DNA from 3 places in the Streptomyces sp. NBC_00775 genome. Region 1 is predicted to be linked to each of the others. Evidence: riboswitches for the same ligand, from Rfam matches in the RefSeq annotation. Region 1 holds a riboswitch; each other region holds the start of a gene.
The links. Region 1 has a riboswitch for cyclic di-AMP ahead of OIC96_RS41150 (C40 family peptidase). Riboswitches for the same ligand answer to the same signal wherever they lie in the genome.
Positions count from the first base shown of each region.

Region 1 (7,841 bases):
CATCCCGCCCGCGCCCTGCACCACCGGCTCCACGATCACCGCGGCCAGTTCGTCGGCGTGCCGCTCGATCAGCTCGCGCAGGTGATCGGCGTACGACTCCTCGTACGCGACGGGCGGCGCGTCGGCGAACACCTGCCGTTGCAGCACGCCCTGCCACAGCTCGTGCATCCCGCCCTCGGGGTCGCACACCGACATCGGCTGCCAGGTGTCGCCGTGGTAGCCGCCGCGCCAGGTCAGCAGCCGCTGCTTGCCGGGTCGGCCGAGCGAGCGCCAGTGCTGGAGGCACATCTTGACGGCGACCTCGACGGAGACCGAGCCGGAGTCGGCGAGGAAGACATGCTCCAGCCCCGCGGGTGACATGTCGACAAGACGCTTCGCCAGCTGAACGGCGGGCTCGTGCGTGAGCCCGCCGAACATCACATGGCTCATGCGCTCCAGCTGGCCGCGCGCCGCGTCGTTGAGCACCGGGTGGTTGTAGCCGTGGATGGCCGACCACCAGGACGACATGCCGTCCACGACGTCGTCCCCGGCTCCATCCGCCGTGCGCAGCTTCAGACGTACGCCGCTCGCCGACTCCACGACGAGCGGCTCCTGGCGGCCCGGCATGGGGCCGTACGGATGCCAGACGTGCCGGCGGTCGAGGTCGAGCAGCTCACGCACCGACAGCCCGGACGGCTCAGGCATTGGGCGCGAGATCCGTTCCGGCACCTCGGCGGCGTACGGCGACGAGGTCGGTGCGCGCGTCGGAGGGCTTCTCCGCGGAAGCCGCGGGAACCGCGGCAGCCGAGGCGGCCACCGAAGCGGAACCGCACACACCGCCCCCCGCGTGGGACCCGCACCCCGCACCCTCGTGCGAACCGCAGCCGGCACCCTCGTGCGAGCCGCACCCGGCCTCCGCGTGCGAGCCGCAGCCCCCACCCACCGGAACCCGGTGCTCCGGCAGTGTCACCTCGCCCGCGCCCTCCACCTCGAAGCCGGCGTCCGCGATCATGTCGAGGTCCGCCTTGCCGGCCTGGCCCTCACTGGTGAGGTAGTCGCCGAGGAAGATCGAGTTGGCCAGGTTCAGGGCCAGCGGCTGCATGGTGCGCAGATGGACCTCACGGCCGCCCGCGATGCGGACCTCGACGTCCGGGCAGACGAAACGGACCATCGCGAGGATGCGCAGACAGCGCTGCGGGGTGAGGTTCCACTCCTTGGCGAGCGGGGTGCCCTCGAAGGGGATCAGGAAGTTCACCGGGACGGAGTCGGGGTCGAGCTCGCGGAGCGAGTAGACGACGTCGACCAGGTCCTCGTCCGACTCGCCCATGCCCGCGATCAGGCCCGAGCAGGCGGACAGACCCGCCGCGTGCGCCTTCTGGACCGTGTCCACCCGGTCGGCGTACGTGTGCGTGGTCGTGATGTCCCCGTACGTCCCCTCGGACGTGTTCAGGTTGTGGTTGTACGCGTCCGCGCCCGCCTCGCGCAGCCGCTCGGCCTGGCCGTCGGAGAGCAGGCCGAGGCAGGCGCACACCTCGACGTTCTCGTTCTGGTCCTTGATCGCCTTGATGGTGTCGGACACCCGGGCCACGTCACGGTCCGTCGGACCGCGGCCGCTGGCCACCAGGCAGACCCGCTTGGCGCCCCCGGCGAGCCCGGCAGCCGCGGCCTGCGAGGCCTCGTCCGGCTTGAGCCAGGTGTACTTCAGGATCTCGGCCTTGGAGCCGAGCCGCTGCGAACAGTACGAGCAGTCCTCGGGGCACAGGCCCGACTTCAGGTTGACGAGATAGTTCAGTTTCACCCGTCGGCCGAACCAGTGGCGGCGTACCTTGCCGGCCGCGGCCACCACGTCGAGCACGTCGTCGTCGGAGGTGGCCAGTACGGCCAGCGCCTCGTCGCGGGTCGGCAGCTCGCGCCGAAGCCCCTTGTCCACCAGCGTGTTCAGCAGGTCCATGAGATCCGATCCTTGCCTATGCGACCGCTCCCGGCCAAGGAGACTTTGCACAAGAGACACGGTTCGACGTGTGGGTATTGCCACATCCTGCCCGGCTGGCCCGGCCGCTAGGGTCTGTGCACTGCCTACAAAACACCCGCCACCACGGCCCGGAGGACACATGGCGTTCGGCTGGATCGACGAGCAGGCTGAGGCGCGCCGCCGGGCCGGACTCGTACGCACTCTGCGCCCGCGCCCCGCCGACTCGCCGCTCCTCGATCTCGCGAGCAACGACTACCTCGGTCTCGCACGCCATCCGGAGATCACCGGGGCAGCGGCTCACGCCGCGCGCCGGTGGGGCGGCGGCGCGACCGGCTCCCGGCTCGTCACGGGCACCACCGAACTGCACGGCGAACTGGAACGCGAGCTGGCCGACTTCTGCGGCTTCGAGTCCGCGCTCGTCTTCTCCTCCGGATACGCGGCCAATCTCGCCGCCGTCACCGCGCTCGCGCCGCACGGCTCACTCGTCGTCTCGGACGCGGGCAACCACGCCTCGCTGATCGACGGCTGCCGGCTGGCCCGCGGCACCACACAGGTCGTCGCGCACGCCGACCCCGACGCCGTACGCAAGGCGCTCGGCACCCACGAAGGGCCCGCCGTCGCCGTGTCCGACACAGTCTTCTCGGTGGACGGGGACGCGGCGCCGCTGGCCGAACTGGCCGTCGCCTGCCGGGAGTACGGGGCAGGACTGATCGTCGACGACGCGCACGGACTCGGCGTGCTGGGCGACGGTGGCAGGGGCGCGCCGCACGCGGCGGGGCTCGCGGGTGCCCCGGACGTCGTCGTGACCGTCACGCTCTCCAAGTCGTTCGGCAGCCAGGGCGGCGCCGTCCTCGGCCCCGCTCCGGTCATCGACCACCTGGTCAACGCGGCGCGCACCTTCATCTTCGACACCGGTCTCGCGCCCGCGGCGGCGGGCGCGGCCCTGGCGGCGCTCAGGCTGCTGCGCCGCGAGCCGGAGCGTGCCGCACGGGCGCGCGCCGTGGCGACGGCGCTGCACACCCGCCTCACGGCCGAGGGCCTCGAAGCGGTACGACCGGACGCCGCCGTCGTCTCCGTGCGCGCGCCGTCCCCCGAGCGGGCCGTGCGGTGGGCGGCCGACTGCCGTGAGGCGGGACTCGCCGTCGGCTGCTTCCGTCCCCCGTCCGTGCCCGACGGCATCTCACGGCTGAGGCTGACCGCCCGCGCGGACCTCACCGACGCGCAGATCGAGCACGCCGTACGCGTGATCAGCCAGAAGCGATGAGTGTGGTGGCGGTCAGCTCAGTCCGGCGATGAATCCCTCCCAGGCGGCAGGAGCGAAGAGCAGGGCGGGTCCCGCCGTGTTCTTGGAATCGCGCACGGCCACCAGTTCGGCCCAGGGTCCCGGGCCGGGGCGTGCTGTCTCGACGCAGTTGTTCATTCCCGTGCTGCGGCTGCTGCGCAGCCATCGCACGTCGTGCAGCGAAGTACTGGATGGTACGTACCGAGGCAGTGCAGACATGGGGGTGCCTCCTTACGCGCCGTCACCTATCCCGGCGATGTAGTCCAACGAGTCCTCGGGCGAAAGGGCGTGGAACTGAAGGGCGTTGAAAGCCTCGCTGTAGGCCTGAAGGTCTTCTTTCCGTTCGAGGTAGAGGCTACTCGTCAAGTGGTCGAGAACAACCACATCCAGATCAGTTGTGTTCGGAAATGAGAAGATAACGAAAGGCCCTGTGACTCCGATGTGTGCTCCGGCGGCGAACGGCAGTACCTGAAGCCGCACTTGAGGCAGGGCAGCGGCCTCCCGCAGACGCTCCAGCTGCCGTGCCATGACCTCCGGTCCGCCGACCTCACGTCGTAACACCGCTTCGTCCAGAACGGCGGTCAGTTCCAGCGGCGGATTCGAACGCAGCACGTCCTGGCGGGCGAGGCGCACCTCGACGAGCGCGTCCAGCTTGCCGTCCTCCAGCCCGTCCACGGCGGCCCGCGTCACCGCACGGGCGTACTCGGGCGTCTGCAGCAGCCCCGGCACGACGGAGGTCTCCAGCGTGCGCATCCCGCTGGCCTGCGACTCCAGACTGATGAAGTCGCGGTACGTCGACGGCAGTACCCCACGATAGGCGTGCCACCAGTGGTGCCGTCCGTTGCCCTCGGAGCCCGCCAACACGACCAGGAGATCGCGTAATTCGAGATCCTCGACGGCGTAGGCGTCCAGTAGCCGTGCTACGTCCGCGGGCTTCACCCCGCTGGTGCCGGTCTCGATCCGGCTCACTTTCGACTGGTGCCAGCCTACGAGGCGGGCCGCCTCACCACTGGTGAGGCCCGCATCGGCGCGCAGCGCGCGCAGTTCGGCACCGAGCTTGCGGCGGCGCACCGCGGGACCGTGCTGCATGGCCGTACTCCTTACTCCTTCCGAGCCGCCCAAATACGCTCCGCCGTCGCAGAGTTCACCGCTTCGAGCGACAGATATATGCATATCTCGGTGGATCGCACCCGTGACCGGCCCGGTAATGGCAGTCTGTCGCGAAGCACCAGTCCGGGACCGTACTCGAACCATCCGCTCCGTGTCGGACTCCGGTCCCGTGGGAAAGGGTCGACGTCGCCATGGCAGATCACCAGGAAGCATCCGTCACTCTGCCGAGCGATCCCGCCTCGGTCTCCGCGGCCCGGAAATTCGTCGCCGATGTGCTGGCCGAGTGGGGCCTGCCGTGCGACTCCGAAGTCGCGGACACCGTACGCCTGATCGTGTCCGAACTAGCCACCAACGCCGTCCAGCACACTTTCGGGCAGTCGCCCACCTTCACGGTGGACGTCCAGCTCGACCGGGACGAACACCTGCGCCTCGGCGTCACCGACAGCCACCCGCGCTTTCCGAAACGGCTGCCCGCAGCCGTCCAACAGGACAACGGCCGCGGCATGGTGATCATCCGCTGGCTGACCGCGGAATGCGGCGGCAGACTCGCCGTCCGGCCCACCAGGGAAGGCGGCAAGACGGTTTCCATCGAACTGCCGTGGACGGCACCGGTCCAGCCGGTGGCGGCCGGGGGACCTCAAGAGCCGTAGGAGGCGGCTCAGTTGGCGTGTCCCTACGACCCGGGGTTGTGCCTGTGCTGCCCGGCCCGCCCGAAGGCGTACGGGCGGCAGCAGACGGATGTCCGTCGTCCGGCGCGGTCATGGGCCTCGGTCCGGTGCTGCCGGTGGAACCTCTGCGGGCCTGAGGGCACGGTGGACCAGCCGGGGCAGCACGCCCCACAACGCCACGTAGACGGCCAGTGTGCCCGCTCCCGCCGCGATCCCGGCGGCACGCCCCAGCGACACGTCCACGACGAGGAGCACCGATCCGGTGAACGCCAGCATCAGCACGAACAGACCGATGCCGGCCAGCCGGGAGGAGACCCGCACGATGGCGGGCTTGACGTTCTCCTGGAACAGCGACCGGTGCAGCGCCGCGGGGGCTGTGAACAGGGCGGCGGCCAGCACCGAGAGCAGCAGCGTGGTGACGTAGGTGGCGCGCTGGACGGTGTCGAGCGAGGGGAAGCGCTGTGTGAAGGCAAGGGTCAGCAGGAAGGCGAAGAGGATCTGCACCCCTGTCTGGGTGACGCGCAGCTCCTGGAGCAGCTCGCTGAAGTTGCGGTCGGCGCGTTCGAGAGGCGTCTCGTGGCGTGCCGGGAGGGGACGTTGCTCGGCCATGGTGGACGAGTAACCGGTCCGACCCGTTTTCACGCCCCGAGGGGGTGACGGCGGTGTGCGCCGTCACCCCCTCGGGCGGATCAGCTGACCCGGCCGTACCAGACGCTCTTCGTCCAGATCTTCTGGAGCTTCACGACCTCCCCGGTCTTCGGGGAGTGCCAGATCTTTCCCTTCCCGGCATAGATGCCGACGTGGTACACGCTCCGGCCCGAGTGGAAGAACACGAGGTCTCCGGCCTTGCGGTGCGAGGCGGAGACATGGTGCGTCTTGTTGTACTGCGCCGCGGCCGTACGAGGCAGCTTCTTGCCCGCCTTCTTGTACGAGTAGAGCGTGAACCCGGAGCAGTCGAAACGGCGCGGCCCCGTGGCGCCCCACTGGTACGGGGAGCCCTTCTTGGAAGCCGCGACCTGAAGTGCCTTCGTCGCGAGAGTGGCCGCCTCGGCGCCGGATGCGACGCCCGGGACCACGAGGCTGCCGCCCACGGCGGCAATGGTGAGAGCCGAGGCCGTACCGGCCCTGGTCCACAGCGACGGGACACGATTGAGCGCAGTCATGCGCAACCCTTCGTCAGCCGCCTGTGAAGGATGACCTGTCGGATTCGGGCTGGCGAAGTAGCCCGGCCGCTTACGCGGCTTCACCCCAAGGACCGCCCGGATCTCTCCGGCGGCCCGTCGTGCTGGGTCCTCCACTCCTGCCGATGCACTTCTGTCGACCGGGCATCCGGGCAGCGGCAGGACTCGGCGTCCGCCCGGACCGCCCCGCCGTTGTGGCGGGGGCTTGTCGTCGGAAGGGATCTTCACGCATGAGTGTCCGAAAAACCGAGCGGAACCGGCGATTTGTGGGGTTACTCACCACTCACCCGTTCGGGTGGACACCCCTCCGTTCGAGGGGGTGTTGAGGAAGCCGACGATGCCCGTACCTGCGTCGGAGCACTTCATTCCGCCTCTGCGCTACGCGCGTTGCGCAACTTTTCCGCCCTCCTGGAAGGACCGGCGTCTACTCCATCAGGGGGTACACCATTCGGTCCGTTTGAAACCCGGGCCGGACGCTTCGCCGGCTCGGCGCGTGCCGCGGCCCGGGTGCGCCTGCGTCAACTGTGGGAGTCGGGCGGCAGGGTGACCCGGGCCGCCCGCCGCTCCCCGTCGAGGACGCGCAGGGCCTGTGCCAGGGTCGGCGCGTGCACCTCGCTCTCACCCCGCTGATGCATCAGTGCGAGGGCCTCACGCAGTGCCGTCGCCTTGCCGACGAGCGCCTGAGCGGCACGCAGGCCGCGGTAGGTGTCCCCGGGGCGGGCCGGGTTGATGCGTCCGAGCAGATCGACCACGTCGAGGTAACGGTCGATCAACTCGGCCTCGGCGCGCGTCAGCGCGGGCAGTGGGGGCAGTTCGGGGACCATCGGGCGATCACCTCGCGCCGGGCGCGGTGCGCGAGGCCTTGCGGCTCGGGACGATCCGGTCGATCAGTCCGTACGCCAACGCCGCCGGCGCGTCCAGGATCTTGTCCCGCTCGATGTCCGCGGCGACTTGCTCCGGACTCTGCCCCGTGTGCCGTACGAGCAGTTCCTCCAGCAGCTTCCGGGTGCGCACCAACTCCTCGGCCTGGATGGCCAGATCGCTCGCCTGGCCCTGGATCGGCTCGGAGACCGACGGCTGGTGGATGAGCACACGGGCACCCGGCAGCGCGAACCGTTTGCCCGGCGTGCCCCCGGCCAGCAGCACGGCCGCGGCCGACGCCGCCTGCCCCAGGCAGATCGTCTCCACGTCGCACGTGACGAACTGCATCGTGTCGTAGACCGCCGACATCGCGCTGAACGAGCCGCCGGGGGAGTTGATGTACAGCGAGATGTCCCGGTCCGGTGCCAGGTACTCGAGGTGCATGAACTGCGCCATCACATCGTTCGCCGACGTGTCGTCGATCGGCGTCCCGAGGAACACGATCCGCTCTTCGAGCAGCTTCGAGTACGGATCCAGGGTCTGGTGCCCCGTGCTGGTCCGTTCCGTGAACGTGGGCAGGACATAGCGGGCGGACGGGCTGTGCATGGTGCGCGCCTCCTCGGATCGACGTCTGTAAAAAATGTACAGGACGTACGTCCCCGGGGAAGGGGAGCATGCTGAGAGCGAAAAACGGCGGCGCCCCGGAGCGGGAGTCGGTCCGGGGCGCCGTGCGCGCGTGTGTGCGTCTGCGGGTGTCAGTTGATGGCGACCGGTGTGGGTCTTCCGCT
Region 1 is NZ_CP108938.1:9,241,246-9,249,086, forward strand. Features, by position in the region: gene OIC96_RS41115 (adenosylmethionine--8-amino-7-oxononanoate transaminase) at 1-684, opposite strand, end outside; gene bioB (biotin synthase BioB) at 677-1,930, opposite strand; gene OIC96_RS41125 (8-amino-7-oxononanoate synthase) at 2,091-3,215, shown strand; gene OIC96_RS41130 (DUF397 domain-containing protein) at 3,228-3,452, opposite strand; gene OIC96_RS41135 (helix-turn-helix domain-containing protein) at 3,465-4,322, opposite strand; gene OIC96_RS41140 (ATP-binding protein) at 4,535-4,993, shown strand; gene OIC96_RS41145 (DUF6328 family protein) at 5,102-5,620, opposite strand; gene OIC96_RS41150 (C40 family peptidase) at 5,701-6,174, opposite strand; cyclic di-AMP (ydaO/yuaA leader) riboswitch at 6,178-6,349, opposite strand; gene OIC96_RS41155 (hypothetical protein) at 6,711-7,016, opposite strand; gene OIC96_RS41160 (ATP-dependent Clp protease proteolytic subunit) at 7,024-7,659, opposite strand; gene OIC96_RS41165 (hypothetical protein) at 7,809-7,841, opposite strand, start outside.

Region 2 (7,841 bases), 170 kb from region 1:
CAGGTAACCCACGGCGCGGTAGATCGCGCTGACGTCCCAGTCCTTGAACTCGCCGGTGCCCTTGACGTTGCCCGTGCCGTCCAGGGCCGTGCGCTCGGTGCGCAGGCCGACGACCTTGCCGTCCTCGCCGACGATCTCGGACGGCGACTCGAAGAAGTGCAGGAACAGCTTGTGCGGGCGGTCGCCGACGTCGCGGATGGCCCAGTTCTCCAGGGTCTTGGCGACCATGTCGGCCTGCTTGTTGCCCCGGCGGGTCGCGATCGAGCCCTCGTCGTAGTCGATGTCCTCGGGGTCGACGATGACCTCGATGTTCGGGGAGTGGTCCAGCTCCCGCAGCTCCATCGGGCTGAACTTCGCCTGCGCCGGACCACGGCGGCCGAAGACATGGACTTCCAGGGCCTTGTTGGCCTTGAGACCGTCGTAGACGTTCGGCGGGATCTCGGTCGACAGCAGCTCGTCCGCGGTCTTGGCCAGGACGCGCGCCACGTCGAGCGCGACATTGCCGACGCCGAGGACGGCGACCTTCTCCGCCTCCAGCGGCCAGGTGCGCGGCACGTCCGGGTGCCCGTCGTACCAGGAGACGAAGTCCGCCGCGCCGTACGAGCCGTCGAGGTCGATGCCGGGTATGTCGAGCGCCCGGTCGGCCGTCGCCCCGGTGGAGAAGATCACCGCGTCGTAGAAGGCGCGCAGGTCGTCCAGGTTGATGTCGCGGGGGTAGTCGACATTGCCGAAGAGGCGGATCTGCGGCTTGTCGAGCACCTGGTGCAGGGCCGTGACGATGCCCTTGATCCGGGGGTGGTCGGGCGCGACGCCGTAGCGGATCAGTCCGAAGGGGGCCGGCATCCGCTCGAAGAGGTCGATGGAGACGCCTGGCTCGACGGCCACTGCGGACTTCAGCAACGCGTCGGCGGCGTAGATCCCGGCGGGGCCGGCTCCGACAATGGCTACCCGCAGGGGGCGAGGCATGATCAGGTTCCCTTCGAGCGATGATCAGGAGTACTCGCCGGGAAGCCTAAACTAAGGCAATCCTAAGTCAGTAGCCGGGCTGGATCTATGACCTCATAAGCCTGACTTATGAGGTTCTGGCGCACACCCCCACTCCTCACACACCCCCGACAGCGGGTGTGTGAGGCACGTAACCGCTGATGATCATCTCGTGTGACGCGCACGTAATGGGCATTTCGTACGGTCGGGTGGACGCATCCAGTGACGAGAGGGATCGCCCGTGACCACGACCGCGACGCAGGTGCGCACGGTCTGCTCGTACTGCGGTGTCGGCTGCGGCATGGTGCTCGACATCGGTATGGGGCCCGATGGGCGGCGTACGGTCCTCAAGGCGTCCGGCGACAAGGCGCACCCCGCGAACTTCGGCCGGCTGTGCACCAAGGGCGCCACCACGGCGGAGATGCTGGCCGCCCCCGGACGGCTGACCACGGCGCTCGTACGGGAGCGGCGTGAGGAGGAGCCGGCGCCCGTCGGTGTGGACGCGGCGATCAGGGAGACGGCGCGGCGGCTGCGGGCGGTCGTCGACGAGCACGGTCCGGACGCGCTCGCGTTCTATGTGTCCGGGCAGATGAGCCTTGAGGCGCAGTATCTGGCGAACAAGCTGGCCAAGGGCTTCGTGCGCACCAATCAGATCGAGTCGAACTCACGGCTGTGCATGGCCAGCGCGGGCACCGGCTACAAACTCTCGCTCGGCGCGGACGGTCCGCCCGGCTCGTACCAGGATTTCGAACGCGCGGACGTCTTCTTCGTCATCGGCTCCAACATGGCCGACTGCCACCCCATCCTCTTCCTGCGGATGATGGACCGGGTCAAGAAGGCCGGGGCCAAACTGATCGTCGTCGACCCGCGGCGCAGCGCCACCGCCGACAAGGCCGATCTGTTCCTGCAGATCCGGCCCGGCACCGACCTGGCGCTCCTCAACGGCCTGCTGCGTCTGCTGTACGAGAACGGGCACACGGACGCGGAGTTCATCGCCGCGCACACCGAGGGCTGGGAGGCGCTGCCGGAGTTCCTCGCCGACTACCCGCCGGACACGGTCAGCGAGATCACCGGCATCCCGGAGCGGGACATCCGCGAGGCGGCACGGCTCATCGGCGAGGCCGGGGAGTGGATGAGCTGCTGGACCATGGGTCTGAACCAGTCCACCCACGGCACCTGGAACACCAACGCCCTGGTCAACCTCCATCTGGCCACCGGCGCGATCTGCCGCCCGGGCAGCGGCCCGTTCTCCCTGACCGGCCAGCCCAACGCCATGGGCGGCCGCGAGATGGGCTACATGGGACCGGGTCTCCCCGGCCAGCGCTCGGTGCTGGTGGACGAGGAGCGGGCGTTCACCGAGGAGCTGTGGGGGCTGCCTCCGGGCTCGATCCGAAAGGACGGCGTCGGCCAGGGCACGGTGGAGATGTTCCAGCGGATGACCGACGGCCACATCAAGGCCTGCTGGATCATCTGCACCAACCCCGTCGCCTCGGTCGCCAACCGCAAGACCGTGATCGAAGGCCTGGAGGCGGCCGAATTCGTCGTCACCCAGGACGTGTTCGCCGACACCGAGACCAACGCGTACGCCGATGTGATCCTGCCCGGAGCGCTGTGGACCGAGACCGAGGGCGTCCTCATCAACAGCGAGCGCAACCTCACCCTCGCCCGGCCCGCGGTGGAGCCGCCCGGCGAAGCCATGGCGGACTGGCGGATCATCGCGGCTGTCGCGCGCGAGATGGGGTACGAGAAGGGCTTCTCCTACGACAGCGCGGAGGAGGTCTTCGAGGAGATCAAGCGCGCCTGGAACCCGAAGACCGGCTACGACCTGCGCGGGGTGTCCTACGAGCGGCTGCGCTCCACCTCCGTGCAGTGGCCCGCGGCGTCCGACGACGGGCCCGACCGCAACCCGGTCAGGTACGTCGCCGAGGACGGCCGCCTGTTCTTTCCCACGCCGAGCGGCCGAGCCGTCTTCCACGCCCGCCCGCACCTTCCGGCGGCCGAGATGCCGGACGACGACTACCCGTTCGTACTGAACACCGGGCGGGTGCAGCATCAGTGGCACACCCTCACGAAGACGGGCAAGGTCGCCAAGCTCAACAAGCTGAATCCGGGCCCGTTCGTGGAACTGCACCCGGACGACGCCCAGGTGCTGGACATCCGCGACGGTGACTCGGTGGAGGTCGCCTCCCGGCGCGGCCGGGCCGTGCTCCCCGCGGTGGTGACGGACCGGGTCCGGCCGGGAAACTGTTTCGCCCCGTTCCACTGGAACGACCTGTTCGGCGAGTATCTGAGCGTCAACGCCGTGACCAGCGATGCCGTCGACCCGCTCTCGTTCCAGCCCGAGTTCAAGGTGTGCGCGGTGTCGCTGGCGAAGGTGGCCACGCGGGCCGCCGTGCCGGCCGAGGTGCCCGCGCGGGCCGACGTGCCCGTCCCGGTTACGGTCCCCGTTACCGCGCCCGGCGCCGTGGTGCCGAGCGCGGCGGCCATCGCCTTCGGCCTGGACCCCGCCCCGCCGCCGCCCGTGCTGAGCGAGACCGAGCGCACCTATCTGGTCGGATTCCTCGCCGGTATCGACGCGGGCGCCCCCGGCGTGCCGGTGCTCCCGCCGACGGCGCCGTTCAGCCCCGGCCACGCTCTGTGGGTCAACGGCGTGCTGGCCGGCATGTACTCCCGCGCCGAGCCCGCCGCGGTCTCCGTGCCCCGCACGTCCGTCGCCGAGGGACGCGAGATCGTCGTCCTGTGGGCGTCGCAGACCGGCAACGCCGAGGAGTTCGCGGCGGCCACCGCCGAGCGGCTCGCCTCGGCCGGACACCGGGCCAGCCTCGTCGGCATGGACGACGCCGATCTCGCCGCGCTGCCGCCTGCCGCCGGTCTGCTCCTGATCACCAGCACCTTCGGCGACGGAGACGCCCCCGACAACGGCTCCTCCTTCTGGGACTCCCTGGCCTCGCACGACACCCCGAGCCTTGCCGGCAGGCAGTACGCGGTCCTCGCCTTCGGCGACTCCTCCTACGCCGACTTCTGCGGGCACGGCCGCCGCCTGGACCAGCGTCTGGACGAGCTGGGCGCGGTGCGTCTGGCGCCCCGCACGGACTGCGAACCGGACTACGAGCCTTCGGCGCGGGCCTGGCTGGACCAGGTCCTCACCGCGCTGACCCCCGCCCCCGTGGCGGCGCCGGCACTCGCCCCCGCGCCCTCCCGGAGTTCACGGAAGCCCGCCCCGGTCACCGCACGCCTCACCGGCAACCGGCTGCTGAGCCGGCCGGGGGCGGGCAAAGAGGTACGGCGCTTCACCTTCGACACCCGCGACAGCGACGTACCGCTGACGTACGAGGCCGGTGACGCACTCGGCATACGTCCCGTCAACCACCCCGAGCTGGTGGGCGAGTTGCTGGCCGTCACCGGCCTCGACCCGGCCGCCACCGTGGAGGTCGCGGGTGTCGGTGAGGTCGCTCTGCGCCAAGCCCTGAGCGAGCACCTGGACATCACCCGCGTCACCCCCGACGTGCTGCGCTTCATCAGCGAACGCGTCCATGACCCGCGCGAGTTGAAGAAGCTGCTGCGTCCCGACAACAAGGACGAACTCGCGAAGTGGTGCTGGGGCCGGCAGACCGTCGACGTCCTCACCGAGCTTCCGGTGCGGGCCACCGCGCAGGAATGGACGGACGCGCTCAAGCGACTGCAACCGCGGCTGTACTCCATCTCGTCCAGCCCGCTCACCGATCCCCACCTGGTCTCGCTGACGGTGTCCGTCGTCCGCTGGGAGAGCCTGCACGGCCGCCTCCGTCAGGGCGTGTGCTCCCCGTTCCTCGCGGACGCCGAACCGGACAGCCCGGTACCGGTCTTCGTCCAGCGGTCCCCGCACTTCCGGCCACCCGCCGACCCCACCACGCCGATGGTGATGGTGGGCCCCGGCACCGGGGTCGCCCCCTTCATGGGCTTCCTCGACGAGCGACGCGCGCTCGGCCACCACGGCCCCAACTGGCTGTTCTTCGGTGAACAGCACCGCGCCACCGACCACTACTACGAGGACGAACTCACCGCCCACCTCACCCACGGCACCCTCTCTCGCCTGGACACGGCCTTCTCCCGCGACCGGCGCACCAAGGTGTACGTCCAGGACCGCATGCGCGAGCACGGCCCCCAACTGTGGTCCTGGCTCCAGGACGGCGCCCACTTCTATGTCTGCGGTGACGCCTCCCGTATGGCCAAGGACGTCGACCGGGCGCTGCGCGACATCGCCGTCGTGCACGGCGGTCTGGACGAGGACGGCGCCGCCGCGTTCGTCAAGCAGCTCGCGGCCGACAAACGCTACGTCCGCGATGTCTACTGAGGCAGCCAGTACGACGAAGGTCACAAATACATATCGGACACTTCGCGCTTCAATCTTCACGCGAGCCACACAAATTGGCTAGGTTGGCGACAGGCAACACGACTCCCTCCGGCGAACCTCGCCGGGTCGCGCGGCCTCCGCCGAGTCCGGTGCGCCTCCGTGGCAGCCGGAGCCGGGGACCCAACCGAACTTGGGGTGAATCGGCCCAACTGCCCAGCAGGGCAAGGGCCGTAGGGCATACCTTCCGGAACCGTCCGCCCGAACCCGACAGCTAACTCGGTAGGCGGAACACGGAAGGAGCGCGTCTCCCATGGCGCCGGAACAAGCCACATCCCGCGCGGCGGACGGGCCTAGCCAAGAAGAGGTCCGGCAGCGGATCAGCGCCCTCTACGACCAGGCCGAGACCGCCACCGGCAACTACAACGCGACCCGTGCGACGTCCACGGGGACGTGGGGGCGCGTCAACCCGGCGGCGGACAACGGGCGCAGGCGCACCGATCCCGCCGTCGACGACGTGACCAGGCAGTGGTTCGACGTGGCGCGCACGCGGCTGGGTCCCACCGTGCCGGCCAGGCTCCCGGCCGACAGAATGCCGGCCCGCCCGGCGGAACGCCCGCAGAACGGACCCACCGACCGTGGGCGGCAGGCGGCCGGCCGACCCGTCCCGGAACTGACCGCCGGCCCCGTCCCGGAACTGACCGCCGGGCCCGTCCCGGAACTGACCGCCGGTCCCGCCGCCGCGAGGGCCGCCGGTCCTGTGGCGGAGTTGACCGCCAGGGCCGTCCCCGCGCTGCCGGCCGCACCGGAGACACGGCAGGAAGTCACCAAGGCCCTGCCCGCACCGGCCATCGAGCCCCGGCAGCCCTCGCTGAAGACCTCCAAGGAGCAGATCCAGCAGAAGCTCGCCAAGGCCCGCGACCTGCTCACCCGGCACATCGCCGCACAGCGGAGCACGCCCATCGCCGCGATCGCCTCCCGGCCGGCCGAGGACGCGTGGCCCACCTCCGAGGCATGGGCCGGCCGCCAGGCCACGGAGGAATGGCAGACACCGCAATCGGCCGCCCTCGGCACCGACACATCCCTCGCCGGGGGCATGCTGCTCGACACGAGCATGCCGTTCGGCGCGGACAGCGCACCGGACTCCGAGTACGGCAGGAAGGCCGCGAGGGCACTGGCCTTCGCCCGTGAACAGATCGGCAGACCGTGCGTCTGGGGCGCCACCGGACCGGGCTCGTACGACTGTTCCAGCCTGACCCAGGCCGCCTGGAAGACCGCCGGAGTCGCACTCCCGCGCACCGCGTACGAGCAGGCGGTCACCGGCACGGCGATCCCCTTCGCCAGCATCCGACCCGGCGACCTGATCTTCTTCTACGGCGACGTCAGCCACGTCGGCCTCTACATCGGCGACGGCATGATGATCCACGCGCCGAGCCAGGGGGGCTACCTTCGCGAGGAGTCGATCTTCTTCGCCGGAGAGTCGGCGATCCACGGCGCGGCACGGCCCGCCTGAAGCCCGGCAACGGGGCAGCGGGGTTCCACGGCTCTGGGGCCCGCTATCCCCCGAGGTCGAGGCGTCCGACGTGGGCGATGTTCTCCCGGTCGTCGGCGTCCTCGCTGGCCCGGGCGGCGAACCAGGCGTCAAGGATCTCCTTGAGCAGCGGCTCGGACGTCAGCCGCAGACTGAGCGCCAGCACATTGGCGTCGTTCCAGCGGCGGGCGCCGTCCGCCGTGTACGCGTCCGTGCACAGGGCCGCTCGTACCCCTGGCACCTTGTTCGCGGCGATCGACGCGCCGGTGCCGGTCCAGCAGCACACGATCGCCTGGTCCGACGTCCCGGCGGCGACCTCCCGGGCCGCCGCCTCCGAGCATGCCGCCCACCGCGGGTCGTCCCCGGGGCGCAGCGCCCCATGCGTCCGCACCTCGTGGCCACGGCTGCGCAGCTCCGCGACAAGGGAGCGGGCCACGGGTTCGTCCATGTCCGAGGAAACGGAGATCCGCATGTCTGGGAGACTACCCAGCGGTTGGGCTCGCGTCCTGCGAGTGTGCGACGGGGGCGCGTACGTCAGCGGGTGGTGAGCACCATCCGGAAGCGGGCCGTGCCGGAGAGCATCTTCTGATACGCCTCGTCGGCCTGGTCCAGCGGGACGGTCTCGACGGTCGGGCGGATGCCGTGCAGGGCGCTGAACGCCATGGTGTCCTGCACATCCTGCGCGGTGCCCGACGGGTGGCCGCGGACGACCTTGCCGCTCATGAGCAGCTGGAGCGGGCTGATCCCCAGTGGCTCGGGAGCCACCCCGATGACCACCAGCTCACCACGGTGCGACAGCCCGTCCATGGTCGCCGTGATGGCATCGGAACTGCCGGCGGTGGCCAGCACGACCTTGACACCGCCGAGAGACCGCAGGGCGTCCGCGACGGCGGTGTCTCCCGTGCTGTCGATGTAGTGGTGAGCGCCGAGTTGCTTGGCGAAGTCGGCCTTGCCGGCTCCCCGGGCGATCGCCACCGTCTCGAAGCCCATGGCGAC
Region 2 is NZ_CP108938.1:9,410,751-9,418,591, reverse strand. Features, by position in the region: gene OIC96_RS41885 (FAD-dependent oxidoreductase) at 1-966, opposite strand, end outside; gene OIC96_RS41880 (molybdopterin-dependent oxidoreductase) at 1,286-5,317, shown strand; cyclic di-AMP (ydaO/yuaA leader) riboswitch at 5,446-5,618, shown strand; gene OIC96_RS41875 (C40 family peptidase) at 5,628-6,827, shown strand; gene OIC96_RS41870 (RpiB/LacA/LacB family sugar-phosphate isomerase) at 6,871-7,317, opposite strand; gene OIC96_RS41865 (alcohol dehydrogenase) at 7,380-7,841, opposite strand, start outside.
Region 2: it holds a riboswitch for cyclic di-AMP, as region 1 does, so the genes downstream of both, OIC96_RS41875 (C40 family peptidase) here and OIC96_RS41150 (C40 family peptidase) in region 1, are expected to answer to the same signal.

Region 3 (7,841 bases), 2.8 Mb from region 1:
GACCGCGCCCATCGCGATGACGAGGTAGTCGAAAGGCAGCTCGTACGCCTCACCCACGAGGGGGGCGATCGTGGCGACCTTGCGGTCCTGGTCGATGGTGGTGACCCGGCCGGTGAGAACCTCCGCCTTGGGCAGCACGCGTCGCAGCGGGACGACGACATGCCGCGGGGAGATGCTGCCGGCGGCGGCTTCGGGGAGGAAGGGCTGGTAGGTCATGTACGACCGGGGGTCGACGACCGTGACGGTCGCCTCTCCGTAGCGCATCTTCTTGAGAATGCGCCGAGCTGCGTACAGGCCTACGTACCCACCGCCTACTACGAGGATCCTGGGACGCTCCGTGGTGCTCATGCCATCGAGTATCCACCCGGTCATGGGGGGTCGCTCGTGCGCCCCTTCACAAGCTCCTACAGGGGCTCTGCTACACTGCGCCGCCCACGTGACCCAGGTCATGGTGACAAAGGGGAACCACCGTGCTCCGCGGACCGTTGTCAACACCGCGTGAGCTGCCGCTCCGGCCTTTCGGACCCCTCTCGGACCGACTGGACCAGACCCCCGCCTCGCCCTTCGGCGACACCCTCGGAATGCTCCTGTGAGCACGCTCCCGGGCCGCCTGAGCCCTCCACGGCAACCCCTAAGACTCAATCCTCGCCCAGCAGGGCTTTTTTCCTTGTGAAGAACTTCACGAACTTTCCCGACGGCGCATCACCGAGGGGCTTTTCGGTGCCCCTCAGGCGCGCTCATACGTTATCCGACCTGCTCAGCCGAGGGCTACCGACAAGTAGTCAAGGAGACCCAAGCCACGGCCGGAACATGGCCTACGCCACGGCCGCACCATGGCTTACGCCACGGACCACGCGATCCCGTCGAGAATGTCGTGCTCGCTGACATCGACCTCACGCGCCCCGATCCGCTCCATGATCGAGAGCAGTACGAGGGCGCCCGCGGCGATCACGTCGACGCGCCCCGGATGCATGGAGGGGACGGCCGCGCGCTCGGCGTGCGTCGACGCCAGCAGCCACTCGGTGATCTCGCGGACACGGTCGTAGGAGACGCGGGAGTGGTGGATGGCCTCGGAGTCGTACTCGGGCAGGTTCTGCGCGATCGCCGACACGGTGGTGACCGAACCGGCCAGCCCGACGAGCGTGTGCGCCTCGCGCAGCGGGACCGTCTCCTCGGCGAGGTCGAGGGCCGCCTCGATGTCGGCGCGCATCGCCGCGATCTGCTCCTTGGTGGGCGGGTCGGTCACGGCGCCGTCGTGCACGAGGTGCCGCTCGGTCATCCGCACGCAGCCGACGTCCACGGAGCGCGCCGCCCGCACATGGTCGTCGCCGACGACGAACTCGGTCGACCCGCCGCCGATGTCCACCACGAGGTACGGCTTGGCGAGGTCGTCACGCCCCGTCAGCTCCTTCGTCGCGCCCGTGAAGGAGAACTCGGCCTCCTGGTCACCGGAGATGACCTCGGGCTCGACCCCGAGGATGTCCAGCACCCCGCGCACGAACTCGTCCCGGTTCTCCGCGTCGCGGGACGCCGAGGTCGCCACGAAGCGCAGCCGCTCCGCGCCGTGCTCCTTGATGATCGCCGCGTACTCCCTGCACGCCGCGAAGGTCCGCGCCAGCGCCTCGGGAGCCAGCCGGCCCGTCCGGTCGACGCCCTGCCCGAGCCGCACGATCGTCATCCTGCGGTCCAGCTCGACGAGTTCCCCCGTCTCCGGGTCCGCGTCGGCGACGAGCAGCCTGATGGAGTTGGTGCCGCAGTCGATGGCAGCGACCCTGGTCATGAGCTCTGGTCTCCTGTCGTGGGTGGGGGTGCTTGGGGGTGGTTCTTTGGCTGCGGGTGGGTGGGGGCTGGTCGCGCCCACGCGGCGGAGCCGCATATAGGCACAGCCCCGCGCCCCTAAAAACCGTCGGCCTGCCCCGGGTGCTTTTAAGGGGCGCGGGGAACTGCGCGACCAGCCCCCACCGGCCCGCACCCGACACACAGCCGAGAGGCCCTCAGTCCCCGTCCGGCACAACCACACACGCACCCTTGCGCCACCACTCCGGCAGCAAGGCGATCGCCTCGTCGCCAAGGGGGTTCACCCCCGGCCCCGCGGCCAGGGAATGCGCCACGAGCACGTGAAGGCACTTCACCCGGTCCGGCATACCTCCCGCACTGGGAAAGCCCTCCAGAACCTCGATGGAGTCGCGCCGCGCGATGTAGTCCTCGTGGGCAGCCCGATACGCGGCGGCCAGCTCAGGATCCGTCGCCAGCCGCTCCGTCATCTCCTTCATGACCCCGTTGGCTTCGAGCGTCCCGATCGCGGACGCGGCCCGCGGACACGTCAGGTAGTACGTCGTCGGGAACGGCGTCCCGTCGGGAAGACGCGGCGCCGTCTCGACGACGTCCGGCTGCCCGCACGGGCACCGGTGCACGATCGCGCGCAGCCCGCGCGGCGGCCGCCCGAGCTGCTGCTTGAAGGCCTCGACGTCCGCGTCGGTCGGCTCGGTGCGCGGGGTGGTCGGCGGTGGCGTTTCCATGCCGTGAGTCACATGTCTTTCTGGTCAGTTCATGGTGCTGGGTCGGCTCATGTCGCTGGTCAGTTCATGGTGCCGGGTCAGCTCATGGTGCTGGTCGGTTCATGGTGCCGGGTCAGCTCATGGGCCGTCACTGGTCGGCGGCGTCGGACTTGTCCACGCCGTCCCAGACGTTGGAGTACCAGGGACGGTCGGCCGCCCCCTGGTCGGCGCGGGCCTGCTTCGCCGCGTCCGGGTCGATCACGACGTAGCCGGTCTCGCCCGGCATCACATAGTGCAGCCGCTGCCGGATCTGCTGCTCGGCGTACGCGTCGTCCTGCCAGCGCGCCTTGAGGTCGCGCAGCTGCTCGACCCGCTCGCGGGCCTGTGCCCGCTGCCGCTCCAGATCCGCGATCTCGGCGCGCTGGGACACGTACTGCCTTATCGGGTACGCGAGGGCGACGACGAGGGAGCAGAGGACAAGTGCGAGGAGCGCTGCCCGGCCGGTCAGCCGGGAGCGGCGGGCCTGCCGCTTGGTCTGGGATCGGTAGACCCGGGCCGCCGTCTGCTCGCCGAGCAGCTTCAGCCTGGTCGCGGTGGAGAACCGGTCCCGGTCCTTCACGGCCATGAGTCCCGCCTCCCCAGCACAAGCCCGTCACGTGCGTACGTCCCCGCACACGGTACGGGACCGAGTACGGGGACGTACGTACGACGCTTCCTACGAGGCCGCGCCTCAGCCCTTGAAGCGCGGGAAGGCGCTGCGGCCGGCGTACACCGCCGCGTCGTCGAGGATCTCCTCGATGCGCAGCAGCTGGTTGTACTTGGCGACGCGGTCCGAGCGGGCCGGGGCGCCGGTCTTGATCTGACCGCAGTTCACCGCGACGGCGAGGTCGGCGATGGTGACGTCCTCGGTCTCGCCGGAGCGGTGGGACATCATGCACTTGAAGCCGTTGCGCTGGGCCATCTCGACGGCGTCCAGGGTCTCGGTCAGCGAGCCGATCTGGTTCACCTTGACGAGCAGGGCGTTCGCGGAGCCCTCCTCGATGCCACGGGCCAGGCGCTCCGGGTTGGTGACGAAGAGGTCGTCGCCGACGATCTGGACCTTGTCGCCCAGCTTGTCGGTGATGACCTTCCAGCCGGCCCAGTCGTCCTCGTACAGCGGGTCCTCGATGGAGACGAGCGGGTACGCGGAGACGAGCTCCTCGTAGTACTCGGTCATCTCGGCGGCCGAGCGGGACTTGCCCTCGAACTCGTACTTGCCGTCCTTGTAGAACTCGGACGCGGCGACGTCGAGCGCGAGCGCGATCTGCTCACCGGGGACGTAACCGGCCTGCTGGATGGCCTCGATGATGAGGTCGAGCGCGGCGCGGTTGGACTCCAGGTTCGGGGCGAAGCCGCCCTCGTCGCCCAGGCCGGTGGACAGGCCCTTGGTCTTCAGCACCTTCTTGAGGGTGTGGTAGACCTCGGCGCCCCAGCGCAGCGCCTCGGAGAAGGACTCCGCGCCGATCGGGGCGATCATGAACTCCTGGATGTCCACGTTCGAGTCGGCGTGCGACCCGCCGTTCAGGATGTTCATCATCGGAACGGGCAGCAGGTGCGCGTTCGGGCCGCCCAGGTAGCGGAAGAGCGGGAGGTCGGACGCCTCGGAGGCGGCGTGCGCGACGGCGAGCGAGACGCCGAGGATGGCGTTGGCGCCGAGCGAGCCCTTGTTGTCGGTGGCGTCCAGGTCGAACATCGCCTGGTCGATCAGGCGCTGCTCGGTGGCGTCGTAACCGACGAGCTCCGGGCCGATCTGCTCGATGACGGCGAGGACGGCCTTCTCGACACCCTTGCCCTGGTAACGGTTGGGGTCACCGTCGCGGAGCTCGATGGCTTCGAAGGCACCCGTGGAGGCGCCGGACGGGACGGCGGCACGACCGGTGCTGCCGTCGTCGAGGCCGACCTCGACCTCGACCGTGGGGTTGCCTCGGGAGTCCAGGATTTCCCGGGCTACGACGACGTCGATGGACGGCACGAGCATCTCCTTCTGGGATGTGACGCGGGTAACGCGGAACCTGTGATGGCTCCGCGACATGAGCCTAACCGCCTCGGGGGGATCGGCCAGCCGGTCGCCCACCCCTTGGGCAGAACCGAGAGTAAATTGTTTCCGAACGGAACAAAAACCTGCGGCCCCGCACATGAACCCGTACATGAATCCGTACATAAAAAAGCCCCGCCCCGGTGCGTACGGGGGAAGACGCACCTGAGCGGGGAGCCCGTGGGGACGGGGGGACCCTCACGAGGCCTCCACTATGGAGACCGCATATAGGAGAGGGCTGTGGTTCAGCTGCGAGCCCGTTGTCAGCTCTCCGCCGAGAGCCGTCGGCAGGCGGCAGGCGGCAGCCGCGACCCGTTGTCAGCTCAGGTGAAGCTGCTGACCCGGGTAGATGAAGTCGGCGTCGTCGACGATGTCCTTGTTCAGCTTGAACAGCTTCTGCCAGCCGCCCTTGACGTGCTTCTTCTCGGCGATCGAGCTGAGGGAGTCACCCTTGACGACCTTGTACTCGCCGTCACCCTTCTTGACCTTCTTGCCGGTCGGGGTGGTGACGGTCTTCGCGGCGGCCGGGCGCTCCGCGGAACGGGAAGCGGGCTGCTCCGTCGTCCGGGTGGTGGAGGTGGCGGTGCTCGACGGGGTGGTCGAGGCACTGGACGAGCTGGAGGTCGTCCCACCGGTGTACGCGGCGCTGGACAGGCCCGTGCCACAGGTCGGCCAGGCACCCTTGCCCTGCGCGGCGAGGACCTTCTCACCGATGGTGATCTGCTCGGACTTGGACGCCAGGTTGGCGGTGGAGGCGTAGGCGGTGCCACCGTACGCCGCCCAGGTGGAGGCCGAGAACTGCAGGCCGCCGTAGTAGCCGTTGCCGGTGTTGATGGACCAGTTGCCGCCGGACTCGCACTGGGCGACGGCGTCCCACTCGGACGCGGTCGCCGCGGAGGCGTTGCCGGCCGCCATCAGCGGGGCGGCGATGGCGACACCGGTGACGCCGGCGAGCGTGGCGACACGGGCGGCCTTGAACGGGCGGCGGTGCTTGCCCTTGCTGGAAAACAGCATGGAGTGATCCCCTCACCGACGCCTGCGAGGTGAGCTGTCGGGTTCGGGCGGGTGAGTGCCCGGTCGTACGGCCCCCGTCTTCACGACGTCGGACGTACGGCTTCACCCCAAGCCGCTCCCGGTGAACTACCGGGCGCGGCGCTTACCTTGGGTCCCCCGCTCCTGCCTACGGCGCTTGACGCGACGACTGTTCCCGTACGGCCGTTGGCAGGATTCGGCGTTGCAACCGTCGGGGCCCGCTGTGGCGAGCGGTCACGACCGTAAGCAGTCGATACCCGGAATTTCAAAGACGATCAGGGCTTCTGAGACTCATGTCTCACTCTCGCCAAACCGGACATTCCACAGCGAACCGTGACGCGAACTCCCGCTACTTTTCGCCCGATTCGGCACCAACTGCAAGGCTCTGACCGGGCACGATGAGGTCGGGATCGGTGCCGACCGTCTTCTTGTTCTCGGCGTACAGCTCGGCCCATCCGCCTTCGAGGTCAAGGGCGTCGGCGATCGTCCAGAGACTGTCTCCGGTGCGGACGACGTACGAGCCGTCGGCGGCGTCGCGCGAGGCGCTGGAGCCACGCGAGGCATGCCGCCCGGAAGCGCTGTCCGTACGGCCGTCGGTCACGCCCTCCGCCGCACCCTCATCGGCGGTGTCGCCACGGTGACGCCCCGCGCCACTCGTCGCACTGTCGGACGCACTCGAAGACTCGTCGTTCTGCCCGGACTTGTCCGGGTCGTCACTCTTCGCCGTATCCGTATCCGAGCTGTCGGAATCCTGTGAATCACTGTCGCTGGAGGAGGTGTCGGACTTCGTCGTGTTCTCGGCCTTGTCCGAGGAGGCACTGGAAGACGAGGATGAATCAGATGAATCAGATGAATCGGAGGAGTCAGACGAACCGGATGAGGGAGATGAGTCCGCCAAACCGGACGAGTCCGAGGAGCTGGAAGAGTCGGAGGAGTCCGAGGAGCCGGAGGAACTCGACGAGTCGTCCGCCACGCCCGTGTCGACCTCGACGGAGCCCGAGTTCTTGCTGAGCCCGGAAAGCGGTCCGCAGGTGGGCCAGGCGGCAAGGCCCTGGTCGTCGAGGATCTTCTCGGCGATGGCTATCTGCTGCGAGCGGCTGGCCTGGTCGGCGCTCGGGGCATACCGGGTGCCGCCGTACGACTCCCAGTTCTCCTGGGTCAACTGCAGGCCGCCGTAGTACCCGTTCCCGTCGTTCGCGCTCCACGATCCCGCGCTCTCGCACTCCGCGACCCGGTCCCAGGTGGTGCCGTCGGCCGCGCTCGCACTGGTGGCGCCGAGCAACGGGATCGCGATCGCCGATCCGGTCACCCCCGCGGCAACGATGAGAGCCGGGGCCTGACGCGGGCGACGATGACGGCCGTTCCCGGAGAGCATGCGGAAGCCTTTCGCGTGACAGCAAGTGACAACAGCGGCCACTGCGATAGGCGGGCCGCGTTGGTGATCGAACGTATCCGCACTCGAACGCTTGTCACAAGTCGATGCAGCACAGATCACGTGAAGATCACGGAGTTGAGGGACCGTCACCTTTTCGCAGGTGGACGCCCGTTGCCCGGCACACCCGACAGCCGTCGTCCGGCATGCCTACCGACCTGGTGTGAACTCCACGGGAAGCGTGCGCAATCCACGCATAATGAGCCCGCCGCGCCAGCGCAAATCGGCAGAATCTCCCGCGAGTTGGAGATCGGGGAGACGGGTGAGCAGCGTGGCGAGCGCGGTCTGCCCCTCCAGACGGGCGAGCGGCGCGCCGAGACAGTAGTGGATGCCGTGGCCGTACCCGAGGTGCTGATTGTCACGCCGCGAGAGGTCGAGCGTGTCCGGCTGCTCGAACCGCTCGGGGTCACGGTCCGCAGCCGCCAGTACGACGAGGACGGGGTCGCCGGGCGCGATGTCCTGCCCGCCGATCCGCACGACCTCGGTCGCGAACCGCCAGGTCGCCAGTTCGACGGGGCCGTCGTAGCGGAGGAGTTCCTCGACGCCGGTTTCGAGGAGTCCGGTGTCCTTGGCGGCGAGCGAGGCCTGGAGGCGTGCGCGCTGCTCGGGGTGGGTGAGGAGGGCGTACGTGCCGTTCCCGATCAGGTTGACCGTGGTCTCGAAGCCGGCGAAGAGAAGGATGAACGCCATGGCGGCCGCCTCGTTCTCGGTGAGGTGCTCGCCGTGGTCCGAGGCGCGGATGAGCCCGGAGATGAGGTCTTCGCCGGGGGTGGGGTGCTCGGACAGCGCTTCCCGCTTCCGGTGG
Region 3 is NZ_CP108938.1:6,416,048-6,423,888, reverse strand. Features, by position in the region: gene OIC96_RS28640 (NAD(P)/FAD-dependent oxidoreductase) at 1-348, opposite strand, end outside; gene OIC96_RS28635 (Ppx/GppA phosphatase family protein) at 839-1,780, opposite strand; gene OIC96_RS28630 (DUF501 domain-containing protein) at 1,995-2,519, opposite strand; gene OIC96_RS28625 (FtsB family cell division protein) at 2,647-3,123, opposite strand; gene eno (phosphopyruvate hydratase) at 3,229-4,515, opposite strand; gene OIC96_RS28615 (transglycosylase family protein) at 4,891-5,586, opposite strand; cyclic di-AMP (ydaO/yuaA leader) riboswitch at 5,591-5,770, opposite strand; gene OIC96_RS28610 (LysM peptidoglycan-binding domain-containing protein) at 5,954-6,979, opposite strand; gene OIC96_RS28605 (cytochrome P450 family protein) at 7,187-7,841, opposite strand, start outside.
Region 3: it holds a riboswitch for cyclic di-AMP, as region 1 does, so the genes downstream of both, OIC96_RS28615 (transglycosylase family protein) here and OIC96_RS41150 (C40 family peptidase) in region 1, are expected to answer to the same signal.